Regions from separate parts of the Pseudomonas sp. c313 genome, predicted to be linked through region 2. Evidence: predicted binding sites of a transcription regulator. Region 2 holds the regulator's gene; the other holds the start of a gene.
What was found. The regulator FliA, encoded in region 2, starts transcription of late flagellar genes. The targets are predictions, from matches to a motif close to CTAAAGTTTNNNNNNNNNNNGCCGNTAA.
Positions count from the first base shown of each region.

Region 1 (7,397 bases), on a different contig from region 2:
TTTACCGCAGCGATTGCGTGCATGACCCTCGAAACCGTGGGCCTGGTGTTGCTCTGGCTGGCACCGTCCACCGGCGTCGCGCTGATTGGCGCGGGGCTGACCGGTTTTGGCCTGTCACTGGTGTATCCGGCGCTGGGTGTCGAGGCGATCAAGCAGGTGCCCAGCAGCAGTCGCGGCGCAGGCTTGAGTGCCTATGCAGTGTTCTTCGATCTGGCGCTGGCTATTGCCGGGCCGCTGATGGGCGCGGTGGCGTTGAACCTGGGGTATTCGTGGATTTTCTTCTTTGCCGCCCTGCTTTCGGTCACCGGCCTGGGCCTGACCTTGCTGCTCAAGCGCCGAGCCTACTGATCCGCCGTCTGCATGCCGGCACGGCTGGATTGCCCGAGAGCGTGGCTGAAAAAGCGTCCGGCCTCGGAGATCAGGTTGCGGTGAATGCCTTCACGGTCGACACCATCGGCATCGGTGCACACGGTTGGCATGGCCGCCAGTTGATCGTCATCACAGGGCGCCATGAAGATGAAGTGCCCTGCCCCGGCCAGCAACTTGAAGTCCGGCGGTGCCGGCAGCTTGCGCGCCAGGGCGGCTGCATTCTTGTCCACCGCCACCAGCTTATCGCCGTCGCCGCTGTAGAGCAGCACCGGGACATGTACATCGGCCAGGGTATGACGGCCGAACATCAAGCTCAGCGGCGCCATCAGCATCAAAGCGTGGATCCGTGAGTCGGCCTGGGGCTGCAAGTCATCGCGATCAACAATCAGCTCGCCCTTGGTGGTGCAGGCGTCACGGTCTTCGGGACGTTGCTGGCAATAGCGCCGCAGCCGGTCTAAATCAGGTTTGGCACCCGCCAGGATCAGCGCTGTCTCACCACCTGCCGAATAGCCGATTACTCCCACTTGGTCGACGTTGACGAAGGGCGACAGCATCGAATCGCCCAGGGTTGCGGTGATCGCTTCGGAAATCTGGATCGGCCGTCCATACAGATTGCTCAAGGTGCCCAGGCGGCTGTGATCCTTGTAGTTGTCACCGGGGTGCAACACCGCCACCACCACAAAGCCCTGGCGCGCCAGGGACGTGGCCAAATCATGCAGGGCCAGCGGTGTGCCGGTGTTGCCATGGGAAAGCATCAGCATCGGGAAACGGCCAATGGCAATCCTGGAGTCTTGCGTGGCGGCGATGCGATAGGCGCCCACTTGGCTGGTCTGTTCCTGGCCGGTGGACGGGTAAAAGGCTATAGCGCTCATCGGCTGTAAATCCAGCGGATCGAGAAAGCTCATGCGGTGATAGCCCACACTCCAGTGGGGGTGCGGCGCTGGAGCGGCCTGCACTGAAACGAGGCTGGCGAACAAAGAAAGAAGCAAGACTGCACAAAGACGCATCATGGGGATGTCCACCTTTGTTGCGTGACGCCTGCGTGTCGATTGAAAAAAACCATGATCATGGCACTCAGGCTCGGGTGATATGACCTTGGATTGCATAACCTGAGCCAAATCCGCCCGAATAAAACAAAAAACTCCGTACTCCGGCCGCTTTCAGGCCACCAGAATACAGAGTTTAGACGGCTCGATTCAGATTGATATCGAGCCTCGGTGAAATTTACACAAGTCTTACGCAGCGACGAACAATTGCTCGCTGATCAGCATATTGGCATCGTTCAGCGCCTTGCCACGCACTTCGTCACCGTAAGCCAGGCCGTGGGCACGGACGAACTCGACGTCGGTGATACCGAGGAAGCCCAGCAGCACTTTCAGGTAGTCTTCGTGAGCCACGCCAGTAGGCTGGCCGGCGTGCAGGCCGCCTGCGGTGGAAACGATGATCACCTTCTTGTTACCGCACAGGCCTTCAGGGCCGGCTTCGGTGTAGCGGAAGGTCTGGCCGGCAACGGCGATACGGTCGATCCAGGCTTTCAACTGAGTCGGGATGGTGAAGTTGTACATCGGTGCAGCCAATACCACGGCGTCGGCGGCGAGAAATTCAGCCAAGGTCGATGCGCTCAGGTCGGCTTCGTGTTTTTGCACGGCATCACGCAATTCAGCGGCGGTGCCCAGTGCGCCTAGGGTGACGCCGGAGAAATGGCTGATGGCATCGCTGGCCAGGTCACGGTAGGTCACTTCAATAGCTGGCTCGGCGGCTTGCCAGGCCTTGACCACGCCAGCGCTCAACTGACGGGACACCGAGTTGTCGCCCAGGATGCTGGAATCGATATGCAAGAGTTTCATGTGGGATCTCCAAGTGAGGATCGCACGGGGCGATCAAGTGCTGACAATCCTACAGATGAATCCAATAGCCGATTAGCGGGTTAAAATGCGATAGTTCGTCCTACTGACAGGACAATAGGTGCGCCATGCAAGATCTCAATGACCTCTACTATTTCGCCAAGGTGGTGGAAGCCGGTGGCTTCGCGGCCGCAGGGCGCTTGCTGGGCATCCCGAAATCACGGCTGTCCCGGCGCATTGCCGAGCTGGAAGAACGCCTTGGCGCACGCTTATTGCAACGCACCACCCGCCAGTTGACCCTGACCGCCGTCGGCGAACGCTACCTGGTGCACTGCCAGGCGATGCTGCAGGAAGCGGAAATGGCCGACGAAGCCGTCGCCAGCATGTCCATTGAGCCTCGGGGCCGCCTGCGGGTGAGTTGCCCGGTAGGCCTGGCCCACGAAATCCTGCCCACGGTCGTGGCCGAATTCCTCGCGACGTATCCGCTGGTGCAGCTGGAAATGATGCTGATCAATCGCCGCGTCGACCTGGTGGCCGAAGGTATCGACGTCGCCCTGCGAGTACGGGAGTTGGGGGATGAAGACCCGTTGCTGGTAACCCGCCGTCTGCGCCAGGCACAGACCGCGATGGTCGCCAGCCCCGACTTTGTGCGCAACCGCCAAATCAATACCCTGGAAGACCTCAAGCAACTGCCGGTGCTCGGCGCACTGGAAGCCGACCGCATGGTCCACCTGCGCATGCTCGATCCCGACGGCAACAGTTGCGATTTGGTGATGGAAGCGCGGCTAGGCATCGATGACTTTGTCGTACGCAAGGCCAGCACCCTCGCCGGCCTGGGTTTTACCGTGCTACCCATGATGTATTGCGAGCAGGAACTGGAAAGCGGCCAGCTTGTGCAACTGTTGCCGCAATGGTCACTTCCCGGCGGCTGGCTGCAAGCTGTTTACCCGCATCGGCGCGGTGTGTCACCGGCGGTACGCGCCTGGATCGACTACTTGGATCATGCCTTCAAAGGTTGTGGAGAGCGACAGCTATGAGCGCGAAGAAAATGACTGAAGAAGATGTCGCACGCTTTTGCCTGGGTTTGCCCGGTGCGCGAGAGGATTACAAGTGGGGCGGCGTGCGGGTGTTTTCGATTGCCGGAAACAAGATGTTTGCGTTGCAGAACCTGCGGGGCGAGTCCCTCGCGTTCAAGGTCGACAAGGAGCTATTTCTCGGCCATGTGGACCGCCCAGGGATTCACCCGGCGCCTTACCTGGCTCGGGCGCAATGGATCATCATGGAAGCGCCCTACCCGTTGGGCGGCGAGGAGCTGCGTGGCTTGTTGCAACGCTCCCACCAACTGGTGGTCAGCAAGCTGCCCAAGCGCACGCAGGTCGGGCTTTTACTAGAACACTGACCGCAGCATGCCACCCAGGAACAGTTGATCGATCCAGAACACTTGGTGCAGCAAGACGATCAGCCAGAACACCACCTGATAAGACACCTTGCGCGTCTTGTGGCGAAACACCTGCTGGGCAATCAGCGCACCCGGCCAACCGCCAGCCAGTTCCAGGGTATGGAGGATTTTTTCCGGGGTACGCCAGCTGTCGCTGCGGGCCTGGCGTTTGTCGCTCCAGTACAGGAAAAACGTGACCACGCTGACCGCGCCATAGGCCACCAGCGGGATCAGCGAAACACCGCGATACCCAAGCGATGCCGAGCCAAACAGCGGCACGGCACACAACAGCACAAACACCAGGGCCTTGAAGCGTGGATGCTGGATGTTCATGCTATTCACGCCTTGGCTGCAGCCCAATCAATCCAGCCGAACTGCCAGGTCGCCAGGATCAACAGGCCGAAGGCAATGCGATACCAGGCAAACGCCGCGTAGCTGTGGCTGGCGATGAACTTGAGCAAACCCTTGACCGCGATCATCGCGAAGATGAACGAGGTGACAAAACCAATAGCGAACACCGGCAGGTCATCCGGCTGGAACAGGTCACGGTACTTGTAGCCCGAGTACACCGCCGCGCCAACCATGGTCGGCATTGCCAGGAAGAACGAGAACTCGGTGGCGGTCTTGCGTGACAGGCCAAACAGCAGGCCGCCAATGATGGTCGAGCCGGAACGTGAAGTTCCCGGAATCATCGCCAGGCACTGGGCAAGACCGACTTTCAAAGCATCTTTCCAGGTGATGTCGTCGACACTTTCGGCGTGGATTTCATGCTGCCGGCGTTCAGCCCATAACATGATGATGCCGCCCACCACCAGCGCGGTGGCCACGGTGATCGGATTGAACAGATACTCGTGGATCATATCGGCAAAAATCACCCCCAATACCACTGCCGGCATAAAGGCGATCAACAGGTTGATGGTAAAACGCTGGGCATTGCGCTGGGTCGGCAAACCGATGACCACATCGAGGATCTTGCGTCGGAACTCCCAGACCACCGCGAGTATGGCGCCGAGCTGGATGATGATGTTGAACGCCATGGCCCGTTCGCCACCGAAGTTGAGCAAGTCGGCGACGATGATCTGGTGACCAGTACTGGAGATAGGCAAAAACTCCGTCAGCCCTTCGACAACTCCAAGTATCAATGCCTGTACGGCAGTCCAAAGATCCATTATTCCCCCATAAGGTCATGCGACCGCATGCCTCGTTGATATTTTCTAGACGTTCACTAACGATGAGCACGCTAAAATCGCAGCGCGCAGGATCAAGGCCGAACTGCAAAAATTCTGTGAAAAATCAGCAGGACTCAGGTTTTTTGATTCCGGGCCGAAAGCCTATCAGACAAGCCCGAATTTCGCTTCGCGTTATCGCTTGGGCAGTCGATTACTGCGCCAACAATTATAAGAGCACGGAGTGAGATGACTATGAACAGCTTGCGCAATATGTCGATCAGCCGGCGCCTCTGGCTGATCCTGATAGTCGCCGTGTTAATGCTGCTGACCCTGGGCTTGCTGATGCTCAAGCAGATCCATGACGATCTGTATCAGGCCAAGAGCCAACAGACCCAGCATGTGGTGGAAACCGCCAACGGGATACTGACGTATTACCACACCCTCGAAACCGCCGGCGTCTTGACCCGAGACGCGGCGCAAAAACAAGCCTTGAGCGTGGTACGTGGCCTGCGTTACGACCATGACGACTATTTCTGGATCAACGACCTGTCGCCAATGATGGTGATGCACCCAGCCAACCCGAAGCTGGATGGCCAGAACCTATCGGCTATTCGTGATCCGGACGGCTTTGCCGTGTTCAACGAGTTTGTCAGCCTGGCCAAGGCCAAGGGCGCCGGCATGGTCAACTACCGCTGGCCAAAACCCGGCGCGGCTGACCCAGTGGCAAAAACCTCCTATATCCAGTTGTTCCAGCCGTGGGGCTGGATCATCGGTTCAGGCGTCTACGTGGATGACGTGCAAGCCCAGTTTCAGGGCCAGGTGTGGAAGACCTCGATCATCGGCCTGGGCATTGCCATGATCATGGCCCTGCTGGTGTCGCTGATCGCCCGCAGCATCGTAAGGCCGCTCCAGGAAGCAGTGAACGCCATGGCCAATATCGCCAGCGGCGAAAGCGACCTGACCCGCAGCCTGGACACCCACGGCCAGGACGAAGTCACCCAACTGTCCCGGCACTTCAATAGCTTCACCACCAAGCTACGCCAGGTGGTCAGCCAATTGCAGACCTGCGCCAACGCCCTGGGCCAGTCGTCCTCAGAGCTGGGCAGCAATGCCAGCGCCGCCCATGACCGCAGCCAGCAACAGTCCCAGCAAATGGAACTGGTGGCCACTGCCATCAATGAAGTGACCTATGGCGTGCAGGACGTGGCCAAGAATGCCGAGCATGCCGCCAGCGAAATGCGCGACGCCCAGGTCCAGGCCGAGCAAGGCCAAGTCAATATCGACGGCAGCCTGCAGCAGATTGATGCACTGTCCAACACCATCAGCCAGGCGGTCGAGGTGATCCGTACCCTGTCCTCGGAAAGCACCCAGATTGGCGGCGTACTGGAGGTGATCCGCTCCATCGCCGACCAGACCAACCTGCTGGCCCTCAACGCCGCCATCGAAGCGGCCCGCGCGGGTGAACAAGGCCGTGGTTTTGCCGTGGTCGCCGACGAAGTGCGCCTGCTGGCCCAGCGCACACAAAAATCCACAGCAGAAATCCAGAGCATGATCGAGCGCCTGCAAGGCCATTCCGAAGCGGCGGTCCAGGTGATCAGCGACAGCCACCAGGCATCACAACTGACCATCGAACAAGCCGGCCAGGCCGGCGCCAGCCTGACTGCCATCGGCCAGGCCCTGCGCAACCTCAATGGCCTGAACGCCTCGATTGCCAGCGCCACCCTGCAACAGGCCCATGTGGTGGAAGACATCAACCAGAACGTCACCCAGGCCGCTGGGCTTTCTCACAGTACGGCACTGGCGGCGCAGCAATCGAGTGTTGCCAGTACGCACTTGAAGGGCTTGAGCGAGGAGTTAAACGGGTTGCTGCGCCAGTTCAAGGTCTAGCGCCAGCCCCCTGTGGCGAGCGGGGTTGCCCGCTCGCCACAACAAGCACGCTTTGCCGCAACGAGCACCTCTCTACATACCTTTGCGCCAAGCCCTCCTGTGGTTACAATCGCCCCCCTCTTCGAATATCCCAAGGAATCTTCATGTCCGGGCTTGAACTGTTTGCCGCCGCCCTGGGGGTGATCGCCGTCTGGTTGACAGTCAAGCAGAACCCCTGGTGCTGGCCCATCGGCCTGGTGATGGTATTGCTCTACACCTGGGTTTTTTTCGAGGTAAAGCTGTATTCGGACATGTTGCTGCAGGTGATCTACGCCGGGCTGCAACTCTACGGCTGGTGGCAATGGACACGAGCCGGCGAGGTTAAACAGGGTCGTCAGGTGACCAGCCTTGGTGCCCAACCGATCCTCCTGCACCTGACGATTGGCGCGGTAGGCAGCCTGTTGCTGGGCGCCGCCATGGTGCATTGGACCGATGCCGCACAACCCTGGCTGGACGCAGCCTTGACCGGTTTCAGCCTGGTGGCGCAAATGTGGATGGCGCAGAAGCGCGTGCAATGCTGGCCGTTGTGGATTGCCGTCGATGTGATTTTTGTCGGGTTGTTTCTCTATAAGGGCCTGTACCTCACGGCGGCCCTTTACGCCTTGTTCACCGTGATCGCCGTGCAGGGTTGGCGGGAATGGCGGGCTGATC
Region 1 covers NZ_JBUZRD010000002.1:424,244-431,640, forward strand. Annotated here, with positions in the region: gene ACZRKZ_RS06665 (MFS transporter) at 1-348, shown strand, start outside; gene ACZRKZ_RS06670 (alpha/beta hydrolase family protein) at 342-1,379, opposite strand; gene ACZRKZ_RS06675 (FMN-dependent NADH-azoreductase) at 1,605-2,216, opposite strand; gene ACZRKZ_RS06680 (LysR substrate-binding domain-containing protein) at 2,342-3,250, shown strand; gene ACZRKZ_RS06685 (MmcQ/YjbR family DNA-binding protein) at 3,262-3,612, shown strand; gene ACZRKZ_RS06690 (DUF1294 domain-containing protein) at 3,601-3,984, opposite strand; gene ACZRKZ_RS06695 (undecaprenyl-diphosphate phosphatase) at 3,990-4,820, opposite strand; gene ACZRKZ_RS06700 (methyl-accepting chemotaxis protein) at 5,073-6,707, shown strand; gene pnuC (nicotinamide riboside transporter PnuC) at 6,851-7,397, shown strand, end outside.
Region 1: the regulator FliA is predicted to act here: its motif matches at 4,954-4,981, upstream of ACZRKZ_RS06700 (methyl-accepting chemotaxis protein).

Region 2 (7,397 bases):
GGCATCATGGCGGTGATGGGTATTGTGCCTGGCATGCCCCATGTGTCCTTTCTTTCCATGGCAGCCCTCGCGGGGGGCGCGGCCTACCTGTTCTGGAAAAAGCAGAGCGGGGTCAAGGTCCAGGCGCTGCAAGAAGTTGCACGTCAGCAGGAACTGCTGCCATCGCCGTCCCGTGCCCAGGAAACCAAGGAGCTGGGTTGGGATGACGTGACGCCTATCGACATGATTGGCCTGGAAGTGGGCTACCGCCTGATTCCCCTGGTGGACCGTAACCAGGGCGGGCAATTGCTGGCGCGGATCAAGGGCGTGCGCAAGAAGCTGTCCCAGGACCTGGGCTTTCTGATGCCCACTGTGCACATTCGTGACAACCTCGACCTGGCCCCCAGCGCCTACCGCCTGACCTTGATGGGCGTGACCCTGGCAGAAGCCGAGATCTACCCGGACCGGGAGTTGGCGATCAACCCCGGCCAGGTCTTCGGCACCCTCAGCGGCATAACCGCCAAAGATCCGGCTTTTGGCCTGGAGGCTGTGTGGATCGAAGCCAGCCAGCGCAACCAGGCGCAGTCCCTGGGCTACACCGTGGTGGATGCCAGCACGGTGGTCGCCACCCACCTTAACCAGATTCTCTACAAGCACTCCCACGAGTTGATTGGCCACGAAGAAGTCCAGCAACTCATGCAGTTACTGGCCAAAGCCTCGCCGAAACTGGCTGAAGAACTGGTGCCGGGAATACTGTCGCTGTCGCAACTGCTCAAGGTGCTGCAAGCGCTGTTGGCCGAACAGGTGCCCGTTCGGGACATTCGCAGCATTGCCGAAGCCGTCGCCAACAATGCCGCCAAGAGTCAAGATACTGCCGCGCTGGTCGCCGCGGTGCGCGTCGGATTGTCCCGCGCCATCGTCCAAAGCATTGTAGGGCTTGACTCCGAGCTACCTGTGATCACCTTGGAACCAAGGTTGGAACAAATATTGCTCAATAGTATTCAGAAGGCAGGGCAAGGCCAGGAAGAGGGCGTTCTGCTGGAGCCAAGCATGGCTGAAAAGCTGCAGCGTTCGTTGATCGACGCCGCACAGCGCCAGGAAATGCAGGGCCAGCCGGTGATTCTGCTGGTGGCAGGCCCCGTTCGGGCGATGTTGTCGCGGTTTGGACGCCTGGCAGTACCGAATTTGCACGTTTTGGCTTATCAGGAAATTCCTGACAATAAGCAAGTGACTATCGTCGCGACAGTAGGCCCCAACGGCTGAGGTAGTGGGTTATGCAAGTGAAGCGTTTTTTCGCCGCCGATATGCGTCAGGCCATGAAACTGGTTCGTGATGAGCTGGGCGCCGACGCCGCGATTATCGGTAACCGTCGCATTGCCGGCGGTGTCGAGCTGACGGCTGCCCTGGATTACCAACCCTCGGCGCTGGCGCCGCGCGTACCGAACATGGAACTGGAAGACGAGCTGCGCAAGACTGCCTCGCGCATTGTCTCGGCCCAGGCCGAATTGAGCATGCGCGGCGACAGCGACGCCACCACCAATCGCCAGTTGTTCGCCGGCCTGCCGCTGACTGCCTCCGAGCCGCTGGTAGAGCCGACCTTTGTCGAGCCACCACGTCCTGCGGCGCCCGCACAGGCGGCGCCGGTCGATCAGCGTGTGTTCGACTCGATGCGTTTTGAACTCAACGGCCTGCGTGAGCTGCTGGAAGTGCAGCTTGGCTCGTTGGCGTGGAACCAATTGCAGGGCAGCAAACCGCAACAGGCCAACCTCTGGCGCCGCCTGCAACGCATCGGCCTGTCCGGCCCGTTGTCCCGCGATCTGTTGGCGCTGACCACCGAAATTGAAGAGCCTCGCCAGGCTTGGCGCATGTTGCTGGCCCATCTGGCGCGGATGATTGCTACCCCGGAAATCGAACCCCTGGAAGAGGGTGGCGTGATTGCCATGGTCGGCCCTGCCGGCATGGGCAAGACCACCACCCTGGCCAAGCTGGCAGCCCGATACGTGCTCAAGTACGGCGCGCAGAACATCGCGCTGGTGAGCATGGATAGCTACCGCATTGGCGCCCAGGAACAGCTCAAGACCCTGGGCCGCATCCTCAACGTGCCGGTGACCCATGTCGATCCAGGCCAGTCGTTGGCCAACGCCCTCGATCCGCTGCTGCGCAAACGCGTGGTGTTGATCGACACCGCTGGCCTGCAAGCCAGCGATCCGGCCCTGCGCATGCAGCTGGAAAGCCTGGCTGGGCGCGGGATCAAGTCAAAAAATTATCTGGTGCTTGCAACAACCAGCCAAAAACAGGTTCTCACCGCTGCGTATCACAGTTACAAGCGTTGTGGGCTGGCGGGCTGCATCCTGACTAAACTCGACGAAACGGCGAGTCTGGGCGAGGTGCTGAGTTTGGCAATTAGTCATGAATTACCGGTCGCCTACCTGACCGACGGGCCGCGGATTCCGGATGATTTACATCTGCCGCGCCGTCATCAGTTGGTCAGCCGTGCTGTCAGCGTGCAAATGCAGGAAGAACCCAGTGAGGAAGCGATGGCTGACATGTTCGCGGATCTCTACCACAGTCCGGCCAAACGGGTCGGCTGAGGGCAACATGGCCTTCAATTTTAAAACGACAGTGCAAAAAAGTACCTACATCGATGGTCTGCCAGCAGTTCGCGCGACCACCTCATGTAGCCTGCGTCTAAGCAAGACAAGGTAAAGAAATAAAATGGGCAGCATGCATCCCGTACAGGTGATCGCGGTGACCGGCGGCAAAGGTGGCGTCGGGAAAACTAACGTGTCAGTGAATTTGTCCCTGGCCCTGGCAGAGCTTGGCCGCCGCGTCATGCTGCTGGATGCCGACCTGGGACTGGCGAACGTTGACGTTCTGCTGGGACTGACGCCCAAACATACATTGGCCGATGTCATCGAAGGCCGCTGTGAGCTGCGCGACGTGCTGTTGCAGGGGCCCGGCGGGGTTCGCATCGTGCCGGCTGCCTCTGGCACCCAGAGTATGGTGCATCTGAGCCCGGCGCAGCATGCGGGCCTGATTCAGGCCTTCAGCGATATTGGCGACAACCTCGACGTGCTGGTGATCGACACCGCCGCCGGGATTGGTGAGTCCGTGGTCAGCTTTGTGCGCGCAGCGCAAGAAGTGTTGCTGGTGGTCTGCGACGAGCCCACCTCGATCACCGACGCCTACGCCCTGATCAAACTGCTTAACCGCGACTACGGCATGAACCGCTTTCGCGTGCTGGCCAACATGGCCCAAAGCCCGCAGGAAGGACGCAACCTGTTCGCCAAGTTGACCAAGGTCACGGATCGCTTCCTCGATGTCGCCTTACAATATGTTGGCGCAGTTCCCTATGACGAGTGTGTGCGCAAGGCTGTGCAAAAGCAGCGTGCAGTCTATGAAGCATTCCCTCGTTCGAAGTGCGCACTGGCGTTCAAGGCTATTGCTCAGAAGGTCGATACTTGGCCGTTGCCCGCCAATCCCCGGGGGCATCTGGAGTTTTTCGTCGAGCGATTGGTGCATCAGACGAGCGCAGGACCGGTGTTATGACAGCCAGCGGCTATAACCTTTACAAGAGTTCGGCTCGTGATAGCCAAGGCGAATTGATTGAGCGCTATGCGCCCTTGGTCAAGCGCATTGCCTACCACTTGCTGGCACGCTTGCCTGCCAGCGTCCAGGTCGAAGACCTGATCCAGGCAGGCATGATCGGCTTGCTCGAAGTGTCGACCAAATATGACGCGAGCAAGGGTGCGAGTTTCGAGACGTATGCGGGTATCCGTATCCGTGGCGCGATGCTCGACGAAGTGCGTAAAGGTGATTGGGCGCCGCGTTCGGTCCACCGCAATACCCGCATGGTAAGTGACGCAATTCGCTCAATTGAAGCAAAAACCGGTCGTGACGCTAAAGATCACGAAGTTGCGGCCGAACTCCAATTGAGTCTCGACGATTACTACGGGATTTTGAACGATACCTTGGGCAGTCGCTTGTTCAGTTTCGACGACCTGTTGCAGGACGGCGAACATGAAGGGCTGCATGAGGACGGCGCGAGTGCTCATCTTGAACCGTCGCGCGATCTGGAAGATGAACGCTTCCAGGGCGCACTGGCGGACGCGATTGCCAATTTGCCGGAGCGTGAGCGACTAGTGTTGGCGCTGTACTACGACGAAGAGCTGAACCTCAAGGAAATCGGTGAGGTCCTGGGGGTCAGCGAATCGCGGGTCAGCCAGTTACACAGCCAGTGCGCGGCCCGCTTGCGGGGGCGTTTGGGAGAGTGGCGAGCGCGCTGACAGGCAGTGTGGGGACACTGCGAACGACACCGTCCATGCTCTTGGTGTGGGCGGGTTAGCCCGTGGTGTACCCCAGCAGTCCTTTTTGTGTAACGCCTGTTGATTGAAATGGCGCGCCAGGTGCTGGACGCGTTTAAGACTGCTTGGAGGTCGAATTGGACAAGAACATGAAAATCCTCATCGTTGATGACTTCTCAACGATGCGGCGGATCATAAAAAACCTGTTGCGTGACCTTGGGTTCACTAACACGGTCGAGGCGGATGACGGCATTACAGCGATTCCGATCCTCAACAGCGGGAGCATCGACTTTCTGGTAACCAACTGGAACATGCCGGGCATGACCGGTATCGATTTGCTGCGTCATGTGCGCGCTGATGAAAAACTGCGCAGCCTTCCCGTGCTGATGGTGACCGCCGAAGCCAAGCGTGAACAGATCATCGAAGCCGCCCAGGCCGGGGTCAACGGCTACGTGGTCAAGCCATTCACCGCATTGGCCTTGAAAGAGAAGATCGAAAAAATCTTCGAACGCATCAACCATTGATGTCGCCACGGGGGAGCTATGGAGCATAACGAATCATCGCAGGCCGATTTCGAATCGACCCTGAAAAAACATGCTCACCAGTTGGTCGAAAGCCTTGAAAAAGGCCGGTTCGGCGATGCGGTGCAGTTGATCCATGAGCTTAACCAGACCCGTGATCGCGGCCTGTACCAGGAAGTGGGCAAACTCACCCGTGAGTTGCACAGTGCAATCGTCAATTTTCAGATTGACCCGCACATGCCCCAGGCCGAAGAAATCTCGCAAATCACCGATGCCACCGAACGCCTGTCCTATGTGGTCAGGCTGACTGAGGCGGCGGCGAACCGCACCATGGATCTGGTGGAAAACGCCACGCCTCTGGTCAACGGCATGTCCAATGAAGCCAAGGCGCTGGGCACCGACTGGGGCCGTTTCATGCGCCGGGAAGTGGGCGCCGAAGAATTTCGTGAGCTGGCGCGTCGGGTCGAAGGGTTTCTGTCGCGCAGTGAGCAGGAAAACCGCACGGTTTCCAGCAACCTCAACGACATTCTGCTGGCCCAGGATTACCAGGACCTCACCGGCCAGGTGATCAAACGAGTGACCCAACTGGTCACTGAAGTGGAAAGCAATTTGCTCAAACTGGTGCTGATGGCCGGGCAGGTGGATCGTTTTGCCGGTATTGAACATGACCGCGAAGCGATCCTCTCGGAAAAAGATCCACAAAAACACCTCGCCAAGGGTGAAGGTCCGCAGATTCATGCCGATAAACGTGAAGACGTTATGTCAGGGCAAGATGACGTAGACGATTTGCTGTCCAGTCTTGGATTTTAGGAGCACACGTACATGAGCTTCGGCGCCGATGAAGAAATCCTTCAGGATTTTCTTGTAGAGGCCGGCGAAATTTTGGAGCAACTGTCCGAGCAACTGGTTGAGCTGGAAAGCCGACCGGATGATGCGAACCTGCTCAATGCAATTTTTCGCGGTTTTCACACTGTAAAAGGGGGCGCCGGCTTCCTCCAGCTCCATGAGCTGGTGGAGTGCTGTCACATCGCCGAGAACGTGTTCGACATCCTGCGCAAGGGTGAGCGGCACGTCGACTCGGAATTGATGGACGTGATTCTGGAAGCATTGGACGCGGTCAACGGCATGTTCAGTGAAGTGCGCGAACGTGCACCGATCACTGCCGCCACCCCGCAATTGCTGGCCGCTCTGGCGCGCCTGGCAGAACCGGCTGCCAATGCACCTGCACCTGCACCGGTGGCTGAACCTGTGGCCGAGCCTGCGGGTGATGTCACTGACAGCGAATTTGAACAACTGCTTGACTCGCTCAATGCCGTCAAGGCCCAGGCTGAGGCTCCGGTAGCCGCGACACCAACAATGGTGCCGACTACCGAAGACATTACCGACGACGAGTTCGAGTCGTTGCTCGACCAGTTGCATGGCAAGGGCCAGTTTGCCCCCGACGCCGTGGCGGCGACGCCCGCTCCAGTGAAAGCGGCTGCACCTGCCAGCAATGAAATCACCGACGACGAATTCGAAGCATTGCTGGATCAGTTGCATGGCAAGGGCTCGTTTGCCGCTGAAGCGCTGCCGGCAGTCGCTGCGGCTGCTGCGCCAGCCGCACCCGCTGCCGATGGCCTGATCTCTGATCACGAGTTCGAATCCCTGCTCGATGACCTGCATGGCAAGGGCAAGTTCTCCGACGTCGCACCTGCCGCTGCTGCCACGGCCACGGCCGCTGTTGCCACACCGGCTCCGGTTGCCGCCAAGGCCGCTGCGCCAGTGGCTGCGAAACCTGTGCCTGCCCCGGCCCCAGCGCGAGCACCTGCTGCCCCCACCCCGGACAAGCAACCCGTCAGTGAAGCCGAAACCACCGTACGGGTTGATACCGCACGGCTGGACGACATCATGAACATGGTCGGCGAGCTGGTGCTGGTGCGTAATCGTCTGGTGCGCCTGGGGCTTAACAGCGGCGATGAAGCCATGCAAAAGGCTGTATCGAACCTCGACGTGGTCACCGCTGACCTGCAAACCGCCGTCATGAAGACCCGGATGCAGCCGATCAAGAAAGTCTTCGGCCGCTTCCCGCGCCTGGTTCGCGACTTGGCTCGGCAGTTGAAGAAAGAGATCAACCTGGAACTGGTGGGCGAAGAAACCGACCTCGACAAAAACCTTGTCGAGGCCCTGGCCGACCCGCTGGTCCACTTGGTGCGCAACGCAGTTGACCACGGCATCGAAACCCCGGAAGAACGTGAAGCAACGGGCAAGACCCGTGGCGGCAAGGTGATTCTGGCGGCGGAACAGGAAGGCGACCATATCCTGCTGTCCATCTCTGATGACGGCAAAGGCATGGACCCGAACATTCTGCGGGGCATCGCGGTCAAGCGCGGCGTGATGGACAAGGACGCCGCCGACCGCCTGACGGACACCGAGTGCTACAACCTGATTTTCGCACCGGGTTTCTCGACCAAGACCGAGATTTCCGACGTGTCCGGCCGTGGCGTGGGCATGGACGTGGTGAAAACCAAGATCAGCCAGCTCAATGGCTCGATCAATATTTACTCGACCAAGGGCCAGGGCTCGAAGATCGTCATCAAGGTGCCGTTGACCCTGG
Region 2 covers NZ_JBUZRD010000001.1:678,823-686,219, forward strand. Annotated here, with positions in the region: gene flhA (flagellar biosynthesis protein FlhA) at 1-1,242, shown strand, start outside; gene flhF (flagellar biosynthesis protein FlhF) at 1,254-2,570, shown strand; gene fleN (flagellar synthesis regulator FleN) at 2,695-3,528, shown strand; gene fliA (RNA polymerase sigma factor FliA) at 3,525-4,265, shown strand; gene ACZRKZ_RS03345 (chemotaxis response regulator CheY) at 4,433-4,807, shown strand; gene ACZRKZ_RS03350 (protein phosphatase CheZ) at 4,826-5,614, shown strand; gene ACZRKZ_RS03355 (chemotaxis protein CheA) at 5,627-7,397, shown strand, end outside.